One region of the Peribacillus sp. NPDC097295 genome, then DNA from elsewhere that is predicted to be linked to it. Evidence: riboswitches for the same ligand, from Rfam matches in the RefSeq annotation. Region 1 holds a riboswitch; each other region holds the start of a gene.
What was found. Region 1 has a riboswitch for cobalamin ahead of metE (5-methyltetrahydropteroyltriglutamate--homocysteine S-methyltransferase). Riboswitches for the same ligand answer to the same signal wherever they lie in the genome.

Region 1 (5,231 bases):
GCATAATTCCGACGGTACAAATAAACCGTCCTTACGTATCAGTATATCATCAAAGTAGATGTCCCCGCCTCCATATTCTGGGCGCTGGATCAAGACCATGTCCCAATGTGAAGAAGATTGGTTCCCATTATCGGCTTCTTGATAGGATTGACCCGCTGCAAGGTGAAGGCTCCCGCTAATCTTCTCGTCAAAGAGGATATCGCCCATAGGTTCCAGAATATACGGGTTGACACCCATTGCGAATTCCCCGATATAACGGGATCCTTCATCCCCATCGAGTAGCCTGTTCATTTTGTCCGATTGATTGGAAGTCGCTTTCATGATTCTCCCCTCTTGAAACGAGAGTGTGATGTCCTGAAAGACATTGCCTTGATAGGCAGAAGACGTGTTGAAGGATATCGTTCCATTGACACTATCTTTCAGAGGTGCCGTGAATACTTCTCCGTCTGGCAGGTTATGATTTCCCGCGCAAATGACGGCAGGCATATTTTTTATCGAAAAAGTGAGGTCGGTCCCCGGCGAAAGGATTCGGACTTGATCAGTCCGCTCCATCCATTCCTTCAACACTTTCATGGCCCTTTCCATCTTGCGATAATCCAGTGTGCAAACGTTTAACAAGAAATCTTCATATTGTTCAAAGCTCATGCCGGCTTTTTTTGCAGAACCGATGGTCGGAAAATTCAGCAGGACCCAGCGCCGATTATTGACGAAAAACATCGTGGACGTTTTCATGGCCGCCTCTTGAAGATGATATCTTTCCGGAGGCACAATCGCCCCTCTCCCCTCGCTACCGTCACCGGACACGATGATGAGGGCATCTACGTCTTCGTATTTCTTATAATTCCACTCCGATAAGGTATCGAGCTGCTCCTTAACATTCCCTCTAAGGAGATGACTGGTGATTTCATCATCTTCGAGTTCCGCATAAGGATAGGCACCCATTCTATAGGCTTCATCAATCAGTTCCTTCATTAGAGCTTTTGCGGCTACAGGTCCACGGATCAAGACCCTCTCTTTCGCCTGCAATCTCAATGAATGATGAATCAGCCGCTCCGCAAGTTTGGTCAGTCGCTCATCCTTCATTAGCCTGTACCTTATTTTTCTAAGTCGCGAAGAGTTTCTAACGCTTCTTCGACGTGGCCCTTCACTTTGACTTTACGCCATTCTTTCACGATCTTCCCTTCCTTATCAATCAGGAAAGTCGAACGCTCGATGCCCATGTATTCCTTACCGAAGTTCTTTTTCAATTTCCATACGCCGTATAATTCAGCAACTTCCTGCTTTTCATCCGCAAGCAACAGGAAAGGCAGCCCATGTTTTTCAATGAATTTTTCATGTCGCGCTGCCGGATCCGGGCTAATCCCGATGATGACAGCATCGAGCTCTTCGAATTGCTCATTATGGTCACGGAAATCACACGCTTCCGTTGTACAACCGGGTGTCATGTCTTTTGGGTAAAAATATAATACAACGTGTTTACCACTGAATTGTGATAGGGAAACTTGTTCTCCGTTGTTTGCTGGCAGTTGAAAATCAGGTGCTTTTTCTCCAATGTTAAGTGTCATTCTAACCCCTCCATTTCTTTCATTATGGTAAGCGTACCCAATAATCGAAAGAAACACAACTTTCATTTCTTCTTGTTCTTTTCCTTCTGCTCGAAATCGATTACGGCCCTTATCACAAAGGCGGCCGGAAGCGTGTAGCCAATGAATGCTTGGATTGTCGCGATCATCCGGCCAATCCCGATTGGCGAGATATCCCCGTATCCAACCGAGAACATTGTCATCGCACTAAAATAGAAGGATGTCTTCAGCTGCTCAGAAAAGGTCCCATCCAACCGATTGCCCATATCAAGAATCACCGAATGATTCTGAAGCTCGTATAATAAATAAATCAGTGCAAAACCAACTAATAATGTCGCATATAAATTGCCGAGCCAGAGCATATCTTCAAGAGAAAACTTCTTTGCCTCCGACTCAGAAAGAAATAAGGTCCGAATGCTCATCACCATGCAAAAGATAATCCCCACAATCAAAATATAAAAGGTCATCCCTACGCCTCATTTCAAAACAGCCCACTCCCCCTATACATACTCTTAAACGAGTCAATATATGCTCGGTTTAGGGGGGCAGACCCTATTTCCCAAACACTTCAGATCGAAAAATACGTAGATGCAGCAGGCGTTTTGACGATATGCGGTGGGGGTCAGACCCCATTTCCCGACTTTTTCCTTGTTGACCCATACAATTGGGGTATGCTAAGATGGGTTAAATTTTTATAATATTTTATATTATTAGAATTTACTATCTGTTTTTTATATGGACGAGTTTTTTTGAATTTAATATGTGGAGATAGGTTCCTAATTTTTTAGGATGAAAAGGGAAGTCCGGTGTAATTCCGGCGCGGTCCCGCCACTGTAATGGGAATGTTAGGGCTATGTTTGTTGCCACTGATCTTTATGATTGGGAAGGCTTTAGCCGCTAAGTTAGATTCCTTGAGCCAGGAGACCTGCCTATTTCGACAACACTGTTTTAACCTACGGGAGATAGGGAAGTGTTAGGGACCTTATAAGGATAAGGGGTATTTTCGTGCCCCTTTATTTTAAGCATTTCTAACTTTCTCTTTTGACGGTTAGGGGTGCTTTTTTTGTTGATATTTCATTAAAAGGAGATGGATGTGTTGAAAAGTAGTAATATAGGGTACCCACGAATCGGTGAGGATCGTGAATGGAAACGTACATTAGAGGCATATTGGGCTGGAACATTAAACGAAACGGAATTCACGTCGCAATTGGAAGCGATCCGTTTAGGCAATTTGCAGAAACAAAAGGATCAAGGCATCAATATCATCCCGGTCAACGACTTTACGTTATATGATCAAATGCTCGATATGTCCGTCATGTTCGGCCTGGTGCCTGAGCGATATTCGGCTTATAAAGGTGGCAGTGTCCCCCTTTCCGTTTATTATTCAATGGCCCGTGGGAACAAGGATGAAGTCGCTTCCGAAATGACGAAATGGTTCAATACAAATTATCACTATATCGTTCCAGAGTTAAAACAGTCTCAGCTTACGTTGACAGAAAACAAGCCGCTTGCCGCTTACCGCGAAGCCAAGGAAAAACTAGGAATCGATACGAAACCGGTTATAGTCGGACCTTACACATTCATTTCTTTGTCAAAAGGCTATGATAAAAAAGATCTTCCGGCCATCATCCTGAGCTTGTTGCCTTTATACACAAAAATTTTGCGAGAGCTGGAACAAGAAGGCGTGAAGTGGGTGCAGATCGATGAACCTTCCCTTGTTTCTTCCCTTTCCAAAGACGAAATGAAAACTGTTACATACCTGTATGAAAAATTGAATGAAGCTGCACCCAACTTGAACATCATGCTGCAAACATACTTTGATGCTGTAGAGCACTACCAAGAAGTGATCGACTTGCCCGTTCAAGGAATTGGCCTTGATTTGGTCCATGACAAAGGAAAAAATCTCAGCAATCTTCAAACAGTCGGTTTCCCGCAAGATAAAATACTTGGGGCCGGTGTGATTGACGGGAAAAATATTTGGCTTTCTGACTTGACGAAAAAAATCGAGTTGGTCGGGTCCATTACGAAACACGTAGCCGAAGATCGAATTTGGCTTCAACCTTCCTGCTCCCTGCTACATGTTCCAGTGACGGTTCGAAACGAGACAGAACTAGCTAGCGATGTGAAAGAAGCCCTTGCCTTTGCTGATGAGAAACTAGAAGAAATCACGCTTTTGGTCAGAGGGAACAACGAAGGTCTAGAATCAATCGAAGAAAAGGTGGCGGCAAACAAAGCTGCATGGCAGACCTTAAAGAATTCAAAGGCCAGAAACCATAAAGACGTGCAATCCGCTGTTGAACAGTCGAAGCTGCAAACCCATGGCCGTACCCTGCCATTTAAACAGCGCTATCAAAAACAACAGGAGTATTTCAACCTGCCTTTCCTTCCAACCACTACAATTGGAAGCTTTCCGCAGACCGCGGAAGTTAAACAGGCCCGCGGGAAATTCAAACGCGGTGAATGGACATCTGATCAATATGAAGCATTCGTGAACGAGGAGATTGGCAGATGGATTGATATCCAGGAAGAAATCGGCTTGGATGTCCTTGTGCACGGGGAGTTCGAACGAACGGATATGGTCGAGTTCTTCGGTCATAAGCTGGGTGGATTCGTCTTTCTTGAAAAAGGATGGGTTCAGTCTTATGGCTCCCGCTGTGTAAAGCCTCCCGTGATCTATGGCGATGTCCATTTCATCGATCCGATGACGGTCAAAGAAAGTGTGTATGCACAAGCCTTGACTAAAAAAACGGTGAAGGGAATGCTGACCGGTCCCGTTACGATTCTGAACTGGTCGTTCGTCCGTGACGATATTTCACGGGAAAATATCTGCTATCAATTGGCATTGGCCTTGAAACAAGAAGTAGAGGCATTGGAATCAGCAGGGATCAAAATGATCCAAGTCGATGAACCAGCCCTGCGTGAAGGCCTTCCATTGAAAAAAAGCGACCGTGATGAATACTTAAACTGGGCGGTCCATTCATTTTTGATTTCCACTTCGAGCGTCGAAGACACAACACAAATTCACACTCATATGTGCTATTGTGATTTCAACAGCTTCATGGATGTCATCTCTTCCCTGGACGCTGATGTGATTTCCATCGAAACTTCTCGAAGCCATGGGGAGCTCGCTTCCGCTTTCGAGGAAAAAACATATGAAAAAGGAATCGGTCTTGGTGTGTATGACATTCATAGCCCTCGCGTTCCTGCAGTGGAAGAAATGGTCGATATGATTGAACGCGGTATCAAGGTGCTGGATAAAGATCAATTTTGGATCAATCCTGACTGTGGCCTGAAAACAAGGGCTGTTCCTGAAACCGTTGCTTCTCTGAAAAATATGGTTGAAGCTGCAACAATAGTCCGGAATAAGCTATTGGTCCCATAGGAAAATGACTGATCCTATAACGACGATTCCTATTCAGCAGTCACGGACTTTTTTAACGGATCTTGTTTTTCCACTCGATACGAACCATCACAATACCATCTTTGGCGGTAAAGTGATGGCATACGTGGATAAGATCGCCTGTATTGCTGCGATGCGCCACTGCCGGAAACCGGTCGTGACCGCCTCAAGCGACTCCTTTGACTTTCTGGCCCCCATTAAGACGGGGGATGCGATTAACTTGGAAGCCTATGTTACCTGTGCCCATC
Region 2 (5,231 bases), on a different contig from region 1:
AACGGCCATCGCCGCAAAAATTTCCGGGGCCGGTAGCGTGACGACCCATATTAAAAGCGGTGGAGTCATTAAAACGCTTGCGGAACTTTACGGAGATGACGAGGAAGCAAAAAAAGTCGAGGAAAAGTTATCAGAAGCTGCTTTGATATTAAGTGAGAGCATTGAGGAACATCTGGATGGCATCATTGGGGAAATCGGGTTCGACCTCGGTTTGGACAAAAAAGGGCAAGTATGGATGTTTGAAGCCAATTCGAAGCCCGGCCGTTCCATCTTCTCACACCCGAAGCTAAAGGAATTTGAACTTTTAACCAGGAAGCTAAGTCTCGATTATGCGATTTATCTCACCGAACAAACGATTACGCAATCAATCGGTATGCAGAAATGAATATTTTTTACGATGTTACTTCTGAAAAATGGAGCCATAACCAAGAAAATATCCATCTTTATGCCGGAGTGGCGAATGAGGAAATTGCTTTTAAGGAAGATCATCATCAACAGACACTCGTACCCATCACCCTGTTCCCGGGAAACCGGGTGCTTGTCGTCGGGATATTGACCTCCCTTGACCCAAAAAAGGAATCGGGTATTGGGGGAAACTTGACGCTTTTTCAAAACTTATCTCTCTATTTGTCGGATTATGGGATATTGGCCTATGTATTCACGAGTGAGTCCCTGCTTTCTGACCCCATGAAAGGCTTCCTGTTTTCTTCGGCAACAAGCTCGTGGAATGAAGTGACGGTTCCACTGCCCGATATCGTTTATAACCGCATTCCTAAAAGGGGGGGCGAAGCGTCACCAGGCTTTCAACAGCTCATCTCCTTTTTCAAAGGGCATCGTATTCATTTATTCAATCCCTGTTTTTTGGATAAATATTTGATGTACGAAGCATTGACGGAGGACGGATCTCTAGCCCGCCATCTTCCGTCGACAATTGACCTATCAGAACCAACGCAACTATCGGACTTTTTTCATTTTCACAAACATATTTACTTGAAACCATGCAAAGGTAGCCAAGGCAAGGGAATTTACACACTGCTCGAGAAACCGGATGGCACTCTTCAATTTTCAAGCCTGAAACATATTGAATCATATCCTGATTTCTCGGCATTTTGGGATACAAATAAAGCGTCACTCCTGAAAAGAGGGTACCTGGCCCAACGAGCGGTTATTCCCAAAAAACTGAATGGTCACCGATATGATTACCGGATCCTTGTCCATTATGAAAATGGGTTTTATAAAGTGACCGGCAAAGGTGTGAGGATGTCACAGACCCAGGAAATCACGACCCATACACCAAGGGGCGGGAAGCTCTTTCCTTATCAGCACCTGCAAACGAGGAAGTTGAATCGGAAGTTAGCGGATATAGCTCAAAGATGCGGAATCATCCTTTCAAGGAAGTTTGGATTTCTTGGGGAATTCTCCATCGACATCGGTGAAGATACTTCCGGAACTCTCTTCATTTATGAAGTGAATTCGAAGCCGATGCAATTTGACGAAGAAGAAATCGAAGCGAATCGCCTTTTGCATTTAAAAAACCTTTTCATTGAACTAACTTTTCCAAATCAAATAATAAAATAACCTCCATCCACCGTTTTCCATTATAATGAAATGAGAAACAGCTATATGGAGGTTATACATATGATTACACACTTTCAATGGAAGCCACTTCACAAGAATTTACCGGGATGGAAACTTACCTTTTACTTTAATAAGCTGGCGGTTCAAGCCCTCTATCATAAAGACGGATCCATCGAGTGGATCTCCAATCCGCCTGCAAAATCAGATGAAGAAAAGCTTAAGAGCATGATCCATGATTTAATGGTATACCACGTCTACGAATGACTTTCCATGCAGAATAAAAAGACCCTCTTTGGCAACAATATAAAAAAAGCCGAGGAGGGATTTCATTTGGATAAACAAAAGGTCACCTTTTTGAAGGATACCGAGTATGACGGCAAGGACTCCGTTTTCCTCGATGTCGATCGTTATATCAATGAAGGACTCGCAGGCGGTAATGTATATGAAGCTGCGGACACCCTGAACATCGAACATGCTCATGACTTTTATGATGAAACCAAACCAAATATAAATAAACCGTAAAATTTGGAGCTTCCCTTTTGGGTGGCTCTTTCTTACTCTTGAAGTCCGAACATTTCCAGATTAACTTGGTTATATGCTTTTTCAAGATTTTCTTCATATTCTTTCTTATTTATGCTCTCTGCTTGAACCTTAATTTCTTCAATCAACTTTGCACGGCAATCATATAAAGAAACCGTTTTTTCTGCCGAAAGATTACGCATGATTTGCGCTTTTAAATAGTCCGTAAAATGCTCAACTGTACCAAACACTCAAATGCCCCCCCTATAGATAGCTGTGTCCTGAAAAAAACCGATTGGCTAAACAGGATTTCCCTTAAATTGTCCTCATATGGACTTTTACAAAATAAAAAACAACTTCTCCATTAGAAGTTGTTAGAGTGCAAACGAAACATAACAAAGATGAACATGTCCTTTCCATTTAAAAAATGAAAGCATGTTCTTGCTAATTTTTCGCACTTAACACCCCCTATCCTCGTAGGTTTTTGATGTTGTGCTAAAAACAGGCAGGTCTCCTGGCTCATGATCATCGCTTTTCGAACCTTCCCATCTTTCATCACTAAAAGACAGTGGCCTTACTCGAATCGCTCTCATTTACAGTTGCGGGACAGCGCCGGATTTTAACCGTCTTCCCTTTTAAGCAGATAAACAAGACTCTATCTGCACCCGTTTCTAGGCGTATACTATTTTCCATTTAACTGTATCAAATTTTTACCCCGATTACAATGTGGCTCCTGTATTGCCCTTGTTACCGAATCCCTATCTATCGGGCTACCCCGAAGGCAACTCCTATCCCTTTAATATCGAGGTGATAATATGCTCCGAGTCCCATTCATGTCCAGATATCTCGATAAGCGGATATCGGTTCGGCAATACGCTTTGCTGAATTTCATGGACCTCCAAGCCCTGACCATGCAAAAGCAATATTTCTCCCTGCAGATTTTCCAAATAATCAAGCTTCTTTTTGAACATTTCCTTTCCATTCGGTACATACCCCGCGTGGCAGCAAAAAACCTCATGAAAATCATACTGAAGCAATCTTCTGATGGAATCGATGATCAACGGGACAGATTCTTCCCTTAATATGAGCTTCGTCTTCGGCGTAACATACAGGTCTCCCGAAAACAGCATGCCATTGCTATGATTCAGGTAGACCATATGGTCCCTTGCATGCCCTGGCGTAAAGATTGGCTCCCATGTTTGAGTGCGTGAATGGACTACGCTACCTAACGGCTCTGCCTTGAAAGCGTCTCTATTCCCCCAAAAGGCTCTGCGATAATCTGGATATTCAGCATCTTTCGCACATACATCAAGGGACATCGGATGAATATAGATTGGAACGTTCCTATGTCCCTGTATCCACGCTGCCCCTCCGGTGTGGTCCTCATGATAATGCGTCAACGCAACCAAATCGAAATCAGCGGATTCAAAGAATGGAAGCAATTCCTGCAACAGAATTTGGGCACCCGTATCGATTAGCAGGCCATCTGTTAAAAACATGTTCACACTCATCCCCGATTTGTTGCCCTCCGGTATTCCTTGGACGCAAACCACATCATTTATCGTTTTCATTTTCAGCATGACTTTCCACCCCTTTCAATAGTCCAATATCCTTTTTCTTTTATTTACCTTACAATAAATGTATTATCCCTTTATACTTTTTTCAAGCAATTATCATCTACTTCAGAAACATTTCCGAGAAGCACAACTATACAGGGCTTATGACGAAAAGGAGCATTCCAACTAAACACCTCTCCAATTTTACCGATATTTGTTATTTCCATAATTATTCTAAGATGGCAAAAACAATTGACATTACTGTATTTTATAAATAATATATATTATATTAAAAAAGTATAAATATACTAAAATAGTAATTTATTTATCAGTGACTGAAGTAAAAAGGGCCTGTAATCCAGGCAACTGCCACCAGGCAGGACAGATTTCTCCCTTCAGAATTGGTTGAATGATTAAGAAGAGTATTAAGTTTGCTGCCCTTTATTGAATGACGGAGGCAGTTTTTTATATTTAAGGACAATCATCATACAAATCAACATTAATAGACTTTCACACCCTGTTCACAAACAATAGAATTCTTCAACTCAACTTGGACTTACCACACACATTCAGGAGGAATTTCTAATGAAAAAAATCACTTGTTTATTATCCATATGTGCCTTATCCCTTGGACTGTCTGCTTGTGGAAATGAGGAACCTGGAATAAAAAAACCGGAAAGCAAAAAAGAAGTGAAAATCGGGGCAACGACTGGTCCTAATGCGGACATGGCTATAGAAGCCATTCAACCGGGTCTTGAAGACCTTGGCTACAAAGTGGACATTGTTGAATACAGTGATTGTATCCAGCCAAATAAAGCACTTGCCAATGGCACGATCGATGCCAATCTCTTTCAGCACAAAGTATATATGGACAACTTCGCTCAAGCACATGCTTTAGAACTTTCTGATCTCATTATCGTACCGTCAGCACCCATGGGCATTTACTCGAAAGAATTCAAGTCCTTAGCAACCATTACAGATGAGGCGACCATTGCCATTCCCGATGACCCGGCAAACCTTGCCCGTGCTCTTAATCTCTTATTAGATGAGGAGCTGATTGAAGTGGATCCAGAGGCTGACCCGTTAACAATTTCAGAAAAGGATATTACAAAGAATCCGAAGAACATTGTATTCAAACCTCTGGAATTGACACATTTACCTCGTGCGACAGACAGCGTCGACCTATCGGTGATTCCTGGTAACTTTGCGATTGCGGCTAAAATGGGCCTTCAAAATGCTCTTGTTTTAGAAGACTTGCCAGATACATACCAAAATGTCGTTGCTGTAAATACAGAGGATATAGACGCTCAATTTGCAAAAGATATCCAATCAGTGGTTAAAGGCGCCGAATTCGAAAAAGTGATTGAAAGCAAGTTTCCAAGTTTCGAAAAGCCTGAGTGGATGAGATAAGACAGATAGGATAAGGCCTGCTCCAATTTTTGGTGCAGGCCTTATCCTTTTTTAAATTCCTTGTAATGATATCAATGAACACAACCATCGTTTTCTTTCCCGCTTTATTCTTTTTGGATATAATGGAATGGAAAGAAGGTGAAAATGGTGTTAAATAAGCTTAAACAT
Region 3 (5,231 bases), on a different contig from region 1:
TAAGCGATTTTTTCGTATAAAGTATCGGCAAACTGAACGGCTTCATCAGATTCCCAGTAGATATTTTGGGTTGCCAGTAAATGATGCCAACCGAATGTTCCTAAGCCGATAGATCGGTACCGTTTATTTGAAATGGATGCCTGTTTGACCGGTAAGGTATTCACGTCAATGACGTTATCGAGCATGCGAATCTGAATCGGGATCAGTCTTTCCAACACATCACTGTTCACTGCGCGGGGCAGGTTGATGGAGGAAAGGTTACAGACTACGAAATCCCCGCTTTTGCGAACCACGACGACATCGCCATCTTCTGTTTCATATTCGTCGGTGATCGTTGACGGGCTTAAATTCTGGGCAATTTCCGTACAAAGATTAGAACAATAAATCATCCCTTTATGCTTATTCGGGTTCTTCCTGTTCACCTCATCCCGGTAGAACATATAGGGCACGCCTTCTTCTAATTGTGAAATCATGATGCCTTTCATAATGTCCATCGCGTTGATTTTCTCGAAACTATAGCCTGGAAGTACGCCATTTTCTGCGGCCTCTACAGCGAGGGCGTAATGGTCCCTGAAACTTCCTTCCCCTTTTTTCTCATCATAAAAATCTTCGAGGGAGAACCCAAGGGTCTGCTTCACGGTATGCGGATCGAAAAGATACCATTCCTTCCTGTCGCGCACGGCTTCCATGAACAAATCGGGGATACAAACGCCTGTGAAAATATCATGTGCTTTTAAGCGGTCGTCTCCGTTTTGCGTTTTCAAGTCAAGGAAGCTCATGATGTCTTTATGCCAAGCGTCCATATAGATGGCAATGGCACCTTTGCGTTGACCCAATTGATCGACGCTGACGGCGGTTTGGTTAAAGAGACGAATCCAGGGAGTCGTGCCTGAACTGTTTCCGGAAAAACCGCGGATATCAGATCCGAGCGAGCGGATTTTCCCGACATATAGACCGACCCCACCACCGAATTTGGAAACTTTGGCAGCATCATAGTTTGATTGATAGATTCCGTCGATGGAATCTTCTATCGCATCGATGAAGCATGAACTCAATTGCCCGTGGGTCTTACCGGCATTCGAGAGGGTAGGGGTCGCAACCGTCATATACAGGTTGGACATGGCCCAGTACGCTTCTTTAACAAGCTGCAGGCGATGTTCCGTTTTTTCAAGCCTCATGATTTCCATGGCAATGATCATGAAGCGCTCCTGAGGAAGTTCATAGACCTTGTCTTTTTTTGGACGGGCCAAGTATCTGTCATTCAAAAGATAGATTCCGATATAAGAAAAGAGGTTATCTTTTTCCGGATTGATGACTGAACCCAATTCTTCGATCTCCGTTTTTGTGTAGGAATCGAGAAGCTCCGATTTATAAACAGGGTAACGCTGGCCTTCATGCTGTTGCGAGAGTTCTTTGATTAATTCATAGAAAGGTCCATAGCTTCTGCCTTCATAGCCCCGATTTGTCCGGGCATCGCGATACATGGTATTCAAAAGTTCCCTGGCGGCGACAAATGTCCAGTCAGGCGCATCGATATCGACACTTTCAAGGGCAAGCTGTATTAGTTTTTTCGATGTTTGTTCTTCAGAAGCATCACTTTTTCGATCGAGCCATTTAGTGAAGCGCTTTTTAAATTTGTCCATATCAAGCCGGTCTTCGAAATCCTTTGATAGCATATCAAGCTGGATTGATTTTGTTTCGGTTTCCATAGCCGTGTTATATGTTTGAGTCATGAGTATTCCTCCTTAAAACGTACGTAAATAAAAAAAATCCGCCCAATAAATTGAGCGGATCAAACGATAGGATAAAAGAGCCATGAAAAAATAGCCGTTACACTATCGTTTCATCATCTCAATCCCCGAAGAATAAGAAACTTGAAAAAACCAGGCAGGTCTCCTGACTCATGATCATCCTACTTTGAGTCCTTCCCGTATAGAGAGCTATACAGTGGTTTTCTCATTTCGTCACATTTACAGTTGCGGGGACAGTTCCGGGATCACACCGGATTCCCTTTTCAGCCATCTCTGGCACCTTGGTTCATTTTTTCTATATATAGTTATTTGAGTTGTTAGAAAAGTCAATATCTAGTATTTATACTTCTATAATCGTAAGCCATCTGTGCCGATAATTCAACATTTATATTTAAGAAATCCGATTCATATCTATTGACAAGGTCTAATAACGGAAGAGGATAGTGAAAGAATATAGGGGGGAATCGAAAAATCCCTCGAGGATTGTCAGGTGTTTTGTGTTAAAATAAATTGCATAGCAAAACTAGGGATTCTGCTTATTGAAAAGAAAGAACCCTGAAAATCATTTAGGAAAAAGGAGCAAAAATCGTGGAAAAAATATTAGTTTTTGGACATAAAAATCCGGATACAGACACTATTTGTTCAGCCATCGCGTATGCTGATCTAAAAAAACAGCTGGGCGTGAATACTGAACCAGTTCGTCTTGGTGAAGTCAATGGTGAAACGCAATATGCGTTGGACCAATTCAAATTCGAGGCACCTCGCCTTGTTGATAAAGTGGCTGGGGAAGCGGATGGAGTGATTTTGGTCGATCATAACGAACGCCAACAAAGTGCTGAAGACATCGATCAAGTCCGCGTATTGGAAGTCATCGACCACCACCGCATCGCTAATTTCGAAACAAGTGATCCTTTATATTACCGCGCGGAACCGGTTGGTTGCACGGCTACTATCTTAAATAAGATTTACAAAGAAAATGGGATTGAAGTGCCTAAGGCAATTGCAGGACTTATGCTTTCAGCCATCATTTCCGATTCTTTACTATTCAAATCCCCTACATGCACAGAGCAAGACGTCGCAGCGGCTATGGAATTAGCTGAAATTGCGGGTGTGAATGCTGAAACATACGGTTTAGAGATGCTAAAAGCTGGAGCTGACTTGAGTGATAAAACGATTGATCAGCTCATCACTCTTGATGCAAAAGAATTTGCTATGGGAACGGCAAAAGTTGAGATTGCTCAAGTAAATGCTGTTGATCCGAACGAAGTACTTGCAAAGCAAACAGAAATCGAAGCAGCGATTCAGGCTGTCATTGCCGCGAAAGAACTAGATTTATTCTTATTCGTGGTAACGGATATCTTAACGAATGATTCTGTAGCCTTGGCTCTTGGAACATCAGCGTTTGCGGTCGAAAAAGCCTATAACGTTACATTGAATAACAATATCGCCGTTTTAGAAGGCGTCGTGTCACGTAAAAAACAAATCGTCCCAGTTTTAACAGACATTTTCGCTAAGCTATAAGCCGGGCAGATTACAACAGTTATAAAAAAAGGACTCGATGCCACTTTATAATGGCCTTCGAGTCCTTTTTTTAATTCAATGCATCTTTTTCTTTTTCATACGCAATCACAATCAGTTCTTTGTTTGATTCCTCACGCATTTTTCCTTCAAAGAGTTTTAATTCATTGAGAAGGTCCGGTGATAAGTCTGCGGCTGTATAATCCTGATCAGTTGACATGGTTCTTCCTCCAATCCAGAGTATCCTTCACTCTAGTTTGGCGGTTCATGAAGATTTTATGCAATGTAACGTTTACTTTACATAAGAGGCTAGATTCTTTAGCAACTGGGAACTCTCCTGATCAAGGCCAAGTACCTGAACCGTTTTGCCTTGCACCCTGTATTTTAGGACGACTTTCTCGACGGCATCCACAGCTGAAGCGTCCCATATTTTCGAATCGGAAAAATCAATGATAATGGAATCGGCTTTCTCCATCGGATCAAACTTCGATATGAAGTCCTGGACCGAAGCGAAGAATACTTGTCCCTTTATCCGATAAATGATGTTTTCGGCCGGTTGGTCTGTCGTTTTCTCGATCGACACTTTAGAAATTTTAGCCGAGAAGAAAATCATGCTTAATATTACCCCGGCGAATACGCCTTTGGATAAATCATGTGTATAAAGAACGACGATGACTGTCACGACCATGACGATTGCCTCGGTTTTAGGCGTGATCCGAAGCTTTTTTAAGGAGGACCAGTCAAAGGTCCCGATGGAAACCATGATCATGACTGCAACAAGGGCAGCCATCGGAATTTTAATTAAGACATCATTCAATAATACGATCAAGGTTAACAAAAAGGCACCGGCAACGAAAGTGGATAGTCGGCCTCGTCCCCCGGACTTGATGTTTATCCCGGATTGTCCAATCATTGCACAACCTGCCATCCCGCCGAAGAATCCGGCAACGATGTTCGCGATTCCCTGTCCTTTGGCTTCCCGGTTTTTATTGCTATCCGTATCGGTCATTTCGTCAACGATTTGCGCCGTCAGTAAAGATTCTAACAATCCAACGAACGCAAGGGCGATGGAATAAGGAAAAATGATGGCCAGTGTCTCGAATGTTAAGGGAATATCTGGAATCAAGAACGTCGGTAGAGCTTGGCTCAAATGCCCCATATCTCCTACGGTCCTTACTGAAGCCCCAGTTGCAACAGCCACGATGGTCATGAAGACGATTGCGACCAGCGACGAAGGAATGGCCTTGGTTATCCGTGGGAAAAGATAGATGATGGCGAGTGAACCGGCTGTCATGACATACATGACCCATGATTCCCCTGTGAAATGTGTAAGTTGGGCCATGAAAATCAAGATGGCCAAGGAATTCACAAACCCGGTCATGACAGGCTTCGGTATAAATTTCATGAGCTTCCCGATCTTAAAGACACCCAGTAGAATTTGAAGGATTCCCGTTAAAATGGTGGCGGCAAGCAAGTAGTTCAAGCCGTAATCCTTAACAAGGTCAACCATCACGAGTGCCATCGCCCCGGTTGCCGCTGAAATCATGCCTGGTCGCCCTCCAACAAAGGCAATGACAATGGCGATGCAGAAGGAAGCATATAACCCCACCATCGGGTCAACACCGGCAATGATGGAGAAGGCAATCGCCTCAGGAATTAAGGCAAGGGCTACGACGATACCGGAAAGTACATCCCCTCGGACGTTGCCAAACCACTCCTGTTTTAATGTAGATATATTCACAATGACACTTCCTTTTTTCTTTATATGATAATTCTTAATTGCTTTTATGACGTACTAGATTATAGCATGACTTCTTTATTCCATCTATGGCATCCCTGCCGTTTTACGTTTTGGCTTCGCCATATATGTCTAAAGCTTGAGGCTTGCCACCTTAAACAAAAGGCTTTGTTAAATAACTCTGTTGATATTTGATTAAAACGAACAAATGTTCTGTTATATAT
Region 4 (5,231 bases), on a different contig from region 1:
TTCTTCTGGCTCTTGCCCATAGGGATGGTTCTTCTGTCTTTAAGCATAGGGCGCTACGGGATGGATGTCGGGACTCAAATTAAAATATTGCTTTCAACCGTGTTTCCAATTGAACCAACATGGACACAGATGGAAGAAACAGTGGTCCTTCAAATTCGCCTGCCGCGTATTTTATTGGCCCTGTTAATCGGTGCCGGCCTATCCATTGCAGGGGCCTCTTTCCAAGGGATGTTCGGTAATCCCTTGGTCAGTCCTGATATCCTAGGAGTGTCTGCAGGTGCTGGATTCGGTGCTTCTCTTGGGATCTTATTGATGGGACATGGCTTCGCATCACAAGTCTTGGCACTTGGCTGTGGTTTAGCTGCCATCGTTTTCACGTTCATAATCAGCGGCAAAAAAGATTCACCGGTCTTCATGCTTGTTTTGGCTGGGGTTGTCACCTCCGCCCTTTTCCAAGCGTTGATATCGTTAATTAAGTTTGTCGCCGACCCTGAGGAAAAACTTCCAGCAATCACCTATTGGTTAATGGGGAGCCTTGGTACTGCGACATACAAGGATTTATATGTCGGTGGCCCGATCATCCTTGTCGGCATCTTGATTTTGTATTCACTACGCTGGAGAATCAATTTACTGACCTTACCTGAGGATGAAGCAAAATCGCTAGGTATCCCGGTTACTAGATTGAAGTGGACGGTCATTCTTGGTGCGACGTTAATTACCGCTTCATCTGTAGCGATAGCCGGTATCATCGGCTGGGTAGGATTGATTATCCCTCATGTGGCAAGAATGCTCGTCGGGAACAACAATCAACTTGTATTACCGGTATCCCTATCGATTGGTGGCGCCTATTTACTCCTGATCGATAATCTGGCTCGTTCTGTAACCGCTACGGAAATTCCGCTATCGATATTGACAGCCATTATCGGCGCACCATTCTTTGCGATTCTACTTAGAAAGACAGGAGGTGGGTGGTCATGAAAATCGAGGTGCAGGGAGGGAATTTTTTCTATGCTAAAAAAAGAGAGAAAGCTCCTTTCCTTTACCAGACCGACATTGACTTTTCGTTGAATGACGGAGAGATCATGGCGATTCTTGGTCCGAACGGTGCGGGTAAAACCACGATGCTGAAGTGCATCACCGGCCTTCTGGATTGGAAAAAAGGTCAAACGCTCATCGACGGAAAACCGCTTACTGCGTTATCACGCAAAACGATCTGGAAACGAATCGGTTATGTTCCTCAGGCACATAAAATGGTTTTCGGGTTTACTTTGGAAGAGCTTGTCATTATGGGAAGGGCGCCTTATATCAGTACGCTATCCCAGCCTTCTGCAAAGGATCGGGAGGCTGCCATCGCTGCTCTTGAAATGGTTGGCATTGCTCACCTTGCCAAAAAGTCCTGTAATTCCGTCAGTGGTGGGGAACTGCAACTGGCCTTGATTGCTCGGACGCTTGTGTCGGAGCCGGATGTATTGATTCTTGATGAACCGGAGTCGCATCTTGATATTCAAAAACAAATCGTGATTTTACAGACACTAAAGCGGTTATCGAAAGAGAAGAACATTTCTTGTATCATCAACACGCATTATCCGAACCACGCATTCTACTTGGCTGACCATGTTTTAATGACTGCAAAGGAAAAGCGTGTGGTGTATGGCGAAGTCCGCGAAGTGATGACGGAAGCCCGGATGAAGGAGTATTTCGGAATCGAAATGAAGAAAATCATTTACGAGGAAGAAGATGACTTTTTGATCGAAACGATGGTGCCGAAAGATCTAGGTCTTTTACGTGATCAAAGTACTTGTCGTTTTAATAACTTTTAATCGCAAAAGAAGGCAGCCAAACTGATTGGTTGCCTTCTTTTGCGTTCGAGAGTTACAGAATGTTAATGAATGCGATTTGAAAGTAATCTGAAATATCATATAATACGGTTTCAGAAATAGTGTATAATGAGAGGCAGTGAAATGATATACCTATGAACGATTTGGTGTCTGAAAAGACTTGAAAGGGAAGTTGGTGAAATACCAACGCGGTCGCGCCACTGTAAATGGGAGTAAACGGACGAATGCCACTGTATGAACGAACGTATGGGAAGGCGCCGTTAACAATGACCATGAGCCAGGAGACCTGCCAAAATTCGTACACCAGTTACCTACGCGGATAGGGAGGTGTGTGGCAGAGCTATGCGTCCGTATGTTTAATGCCATACAAGCATCTTCCGTTTTGATGGGGGATGCTTTTTTGTATGCCTTGGAAAATTACAAACCATATGTAGAGAGTTAATTGATTGACCTTTGCTTTTAAAACGATAAAGAAACGCAATTATGATGGGGGTTTTAAAATGAGGAAGATATATAGTTTCATCCTTGTGGTTGGATTGACGATCAGTATGCTGATTGGCTGCAACGATACATCTAAGGAAGGAACAAAAGAGAAGCAGTCGACAAATCAAGCTGAAAATCAAAGCTTCCCACTTACTTTACAAGATGCAGTTGGTGAAAAGGTCGCCATCGAGCAGAAGCCGGAAAAAATCATTTCATTAATCCCGAGTAATACCGAAGCGGTCTTCGCCCTTGGGTTAGGGGAGAAACTTATTGGAGTTTCCGAGAATGATAATTACCCGGAAGAAACGAAAGACATCCAAAAAGTTGGCGGAATGGAAATAGACACCGAGATGATTGTATCCTTACAGCCGGATATCGTTCTTGCTCACGAGAGTGCTCATAATTCCAAAGAAGGTATCCAGCAGCTTAAGGATGCTGGAATTCCGGTACTTACCGTAAACGATGCTCAAAGTTTTAAAGATGTATATACGTCTTTGGAGATGATTGGGAAGGCAACGGGGGAACTTGATAAAGCAAAGGAAATCGTTGCGACGATGCAGAACAAGCTAGAAAAGATCAAAGTAAAAGCCAAGGCCATAAAGGATGAGGAAAGAAAAAGCGTGTTAGTGGAAGTTTCACCGTCACCAGAAATTTATACGACGGGGAAAAACACTTTCATGGACGAAATGCTGGGCATCATCTCAGCGGATAATGTATCGGGAGAATTGGATGGATGGGTAAAACTTGATGAAGAGTCATTGATTGCGGCCAATCCGGATGTCATCATTACAACCTATGGGTATTACACAGGAAACCCAGTCAAAGAAGTCACGGGACGAAGTGGATGGGAAGACATCAAGGCAGTTAAGAATGGAGAGGTCTTCGATGTTCATTCGGATCTTGTCACTCGATCCGGTCCAAGGCTTATAGAGGGAGTAGAGGAACTTGCCAAATCAGTCTATCCGAACGTATTTGACAACTAAACGGGCAATGGCCTATATATTTGCTCTATCGTTTTTGATTATCTCGATGGTAATTGGGATCTCGATAGGCTCGGTATCAGTACCGGTACCGATGCTCTTACAAATCATCGGCACAGAAGTTCTTCATTTGCCCATTGCCGTAGAACCAGATGAGACCTTGACGAATATCGTGATGAACATACGCCTGCCGAGGGTGTTGCTTGCAGGTTTGGTTGGAGCATCGCTTGCAATTGCAGGGGCAGCGTTTCAAGGGTTGCTCCGGAATCCACTGGCTGATCCCTACACATTGGGAATCTCCTCAGGCGCTTCTCTTGGTGCCGTGTTAACGTTGTTCTTAAATATTTCATTGCCGTTTTTTGGCCTCTATACATTGCCTACATTAAGCGTTCTATTTTCATTGATTACGATTTTTTGCGTACTGACCTTCGCCAGAAAAATGGATCGATCGATGAAGGTGGAAACGATTATTTTAACCGGTATCATTTTCAGCTCGTTTCTAAGTGCCTTCATCTCGTTGATGATTGCATTGACGGGTGAGGAATTAAGGCAAATCATCAGCTGGCTGATGGGAAGCGTCTCTATGCGCGGTTGGAATTATATTGCGATTATATTGCCATTTTTCATCGTCGGTTCGCTGATTTTGATGATGAACACCCACGAACTGAATGCGATGACATTTGGGGAAGAGCGTGCGAGGCACTTAGGCGTGAATGTCCAACGGAGAAAAATGCTGATCCTGGTAGCCGGTTCGATACTGACTGGGGCGGCCGTTGCCGTTTCAGGGACGATTGGCTTTGTAGGGTTGGTCATCCCTCATTTGGTCCGCCGGATTTGGGGTCCTGACCATAAGCACCTTCTGCCGTTATCAATGATTGTGGGAAGCGGCTTTTTAATATTGGCTGACCTGGTGGCTCGAACGATCATTGCACCATCAGAGTTGCCGATAGGTGTAATCACCTCACTGATTGGTGCACCGGCGTTCGCATTTATTTTATTAAAGAGACGGAGAGAAGGGTAAATAGCATGCTTGAAGTGAAAGGGTTAACAGGAGGATATGACAATAAAGCTGTTTTGGACTCTGTCTCGTTTGATGTAAACAAGGGGGAGCTATTCGGTATTTTGGGACCAAATGGAAGTGGGAAAACGACGTTATTGGGCATGCTTAGCGGTATCCTTGAATATAAGGCGGGAACGATCGGAATTAAGGGGAAAGACATACAGGAATATTCGGCCAAACAATTGGCGCAGGTCATCGCTGTCCTGCCGCAACATTCCTCGTTAGCTTTTTCCTATACAGTAAAAGAGACCGTTTCCCTTGGGCGATATGCCCATCAAAGAGGTTGGTTTCATAGTTGGACGGCAGAAGACGAAGAGATTGTCCAACGCGTGATGAAGCAAACGGGAGTGATGGAATTTCAGGAAATGCAATTTGAACGGCTTTCAGGCGGAGAAAGGCAGCGTGTTTTATTGGCGCAGGCCCTTGCTCAGGAACCGGAAATCCTTTTTCTGGATGAACCGACGAATCATCTGGATCTTTCCTATCAAAAAGAGCTTCTCGATTTAATGAAGAAAATGGCTAAAGAGCAACAGTTAACCGTCATTTCGATTTTTCACGATTTAAACTTGGCAGGCCTATATTGCGATCGGCTCATGCTGCTTGAAAAAGGGCGCGTCCAGGTGATTGATGTTCCGAATGAGGTACTTCAACAGGAAAGGATTCAGGAGGTGTACCGGACGAGAATTGAAAAACATCCGCACCCAGCCTTGCCCAAGCCGCAAATGTTCATTGTACCCGAGAAGCATGCTGGTGAGTTCGCTCCCTTGGAAATCAATGAAAGTCACCTGAAGCAGAATTCAGAATTTATTCATTTGAGTTCACCCATCCCACTTAGAACAATGTCATCGGGTGTGACTGGTTCGGGGACGG

Region 2: linked by a shared signal. The riboswitch ahead of ACIQXN_RS07365 (hypothetical protein) and the one ahead of metE (5-methyltetrahydropteroyltriglutamate--homocysteine S-methyltransferase) in region 1 are both predicted to bind cobalamin.
Region 3: linked by a shared signal. The riboswitch ahead of ACIQXN_RS07030 (ribonucleoside-diphosphate reductase subunit alpha) and the one ahead of metE (5-methyltetrahydropteroyltriglutamate--homocysteine S-methyltransferase) in region 1 are both predicted to bind cobalamin.
Region 4: linked by a shared signal. The riboswitch ahead of ACIQXN_RS03875 (ABC transporter substrate-binding protein) and the one ahead of metE (5-methyltetrahydropteroyltriglutamate--homocysteine S-methyltransferase) in region 1 are both predicted to bind cobalamin.

Annotation. Positions count from the first base shown of each region.
Region 1 covers NZ_JBIWCW010000005.1:3,470-8,700, forward strand. Annotated here, with positions in the region: gene ACIQXN_RS10770 (aminopeptidase) at 1-1,083, opposite strand, end outside; gene bcp (thioredoxin-dependent thiol peroxidase) at 1,095-1,565, opposite strand; gene ACIQXN_RS10780 (potassium channel family protein) at 1,628-2,050, opposite strand; cobalamin riboswitch at 2,337-2,530, shown strand; gene metE (5-methyltetrahydropteroyltriglutamate--homocysteine S-methyltransferase) at 2,671-4,965, shown strand; gene ACIQXN_RS10790 (acyl-CoA thioesterase) at 4,970-5,231, shown strand, end outside.
Region 2 covers NZ_JBIWCW010000003.1:214,937-220,167, reverse strand. Annotated here, with positions in the region: gene ACIQXN_RS07385 (YheC/YheD family endospore coat-associated protein) at 1-385, shown strand, start outside; gene ACIQXN_RS07380 (YheC/YheD family endospore coat-associated protein) at 382-1,578, shown strand; gene ACIQXN_RS07375 (YheE family protein) at 1,639-1,842, shown strand; gene ACIQXN_RS07370 (hypothetical protein) at 1,909-2,100, shown strand; gene ACIQXN_RS07365 (hypothetical protein) at 2,133-2,348, opposite strand; cobalamin riboswitch at 2,585-2,781, opposite strand; gene ACIQXN_RS07360 (MBL fold metallo-hydrolase) at 2,886-3,677, opposite strand; gene ACIQXN_RS07355 (MetQ/NlpA family ABC transporter substrate-binding protein) at 4,239-5,063, shown strand; gene ACIQXN_RS07350 (PucR family transcriptional regulator) at 5,211-5,231, shown strand, end outside.
Region 3 covers NZ_JBIWCW010000003.1:151,051-156,281, forward strand. Annotated here, with positions in the region: gene ACIQXN_RS07030 (ribonucleoside-diphosphate reductase subunit alpha) at 1-1,709, opposite strand, end outside; cobalamin riboswitch at 1,870-2,051, opposite strand; gene ACIQXN_RS07035 (manganese-dependent inorganic pyrophosphatase) at 2,340-3,272, shown strand; gene ACIQXN_RS07040 (hypothetical protein) at 3,343-3,489, opposite strand; gene ACIQXN_RS07045 (SulP family inorganic anion transporter) at 3,562-5,010, opposite strand.
Region 4 covers NZ_JBIWCW010000002.1:128,853-134,083, forward strand. Annotated here, with positions in the region: gene ACIQXN_RS03865 (FecCD family ABC transporter permease) at 1-978, shown strand, start outside; gene ACIQXN_RS03870 (ABC transporter ATP-binding protein) at 975-1,820, shown strand; cobalamin riboswitch at 1,966-2,146, shown strand; gene ACIQXN_RS03875 (ABC transporter substrate-binding protein) at 2,339-3,304, shown strand; gene ACIQXN_RS03880 (FecCD family ABC transporter permease) at 3,312-4,322, shown strand; gene ACIQXN_RS03885 (heme ABC transporter ATP-binding protein) at 4,328-5,231, shown strand, end outside.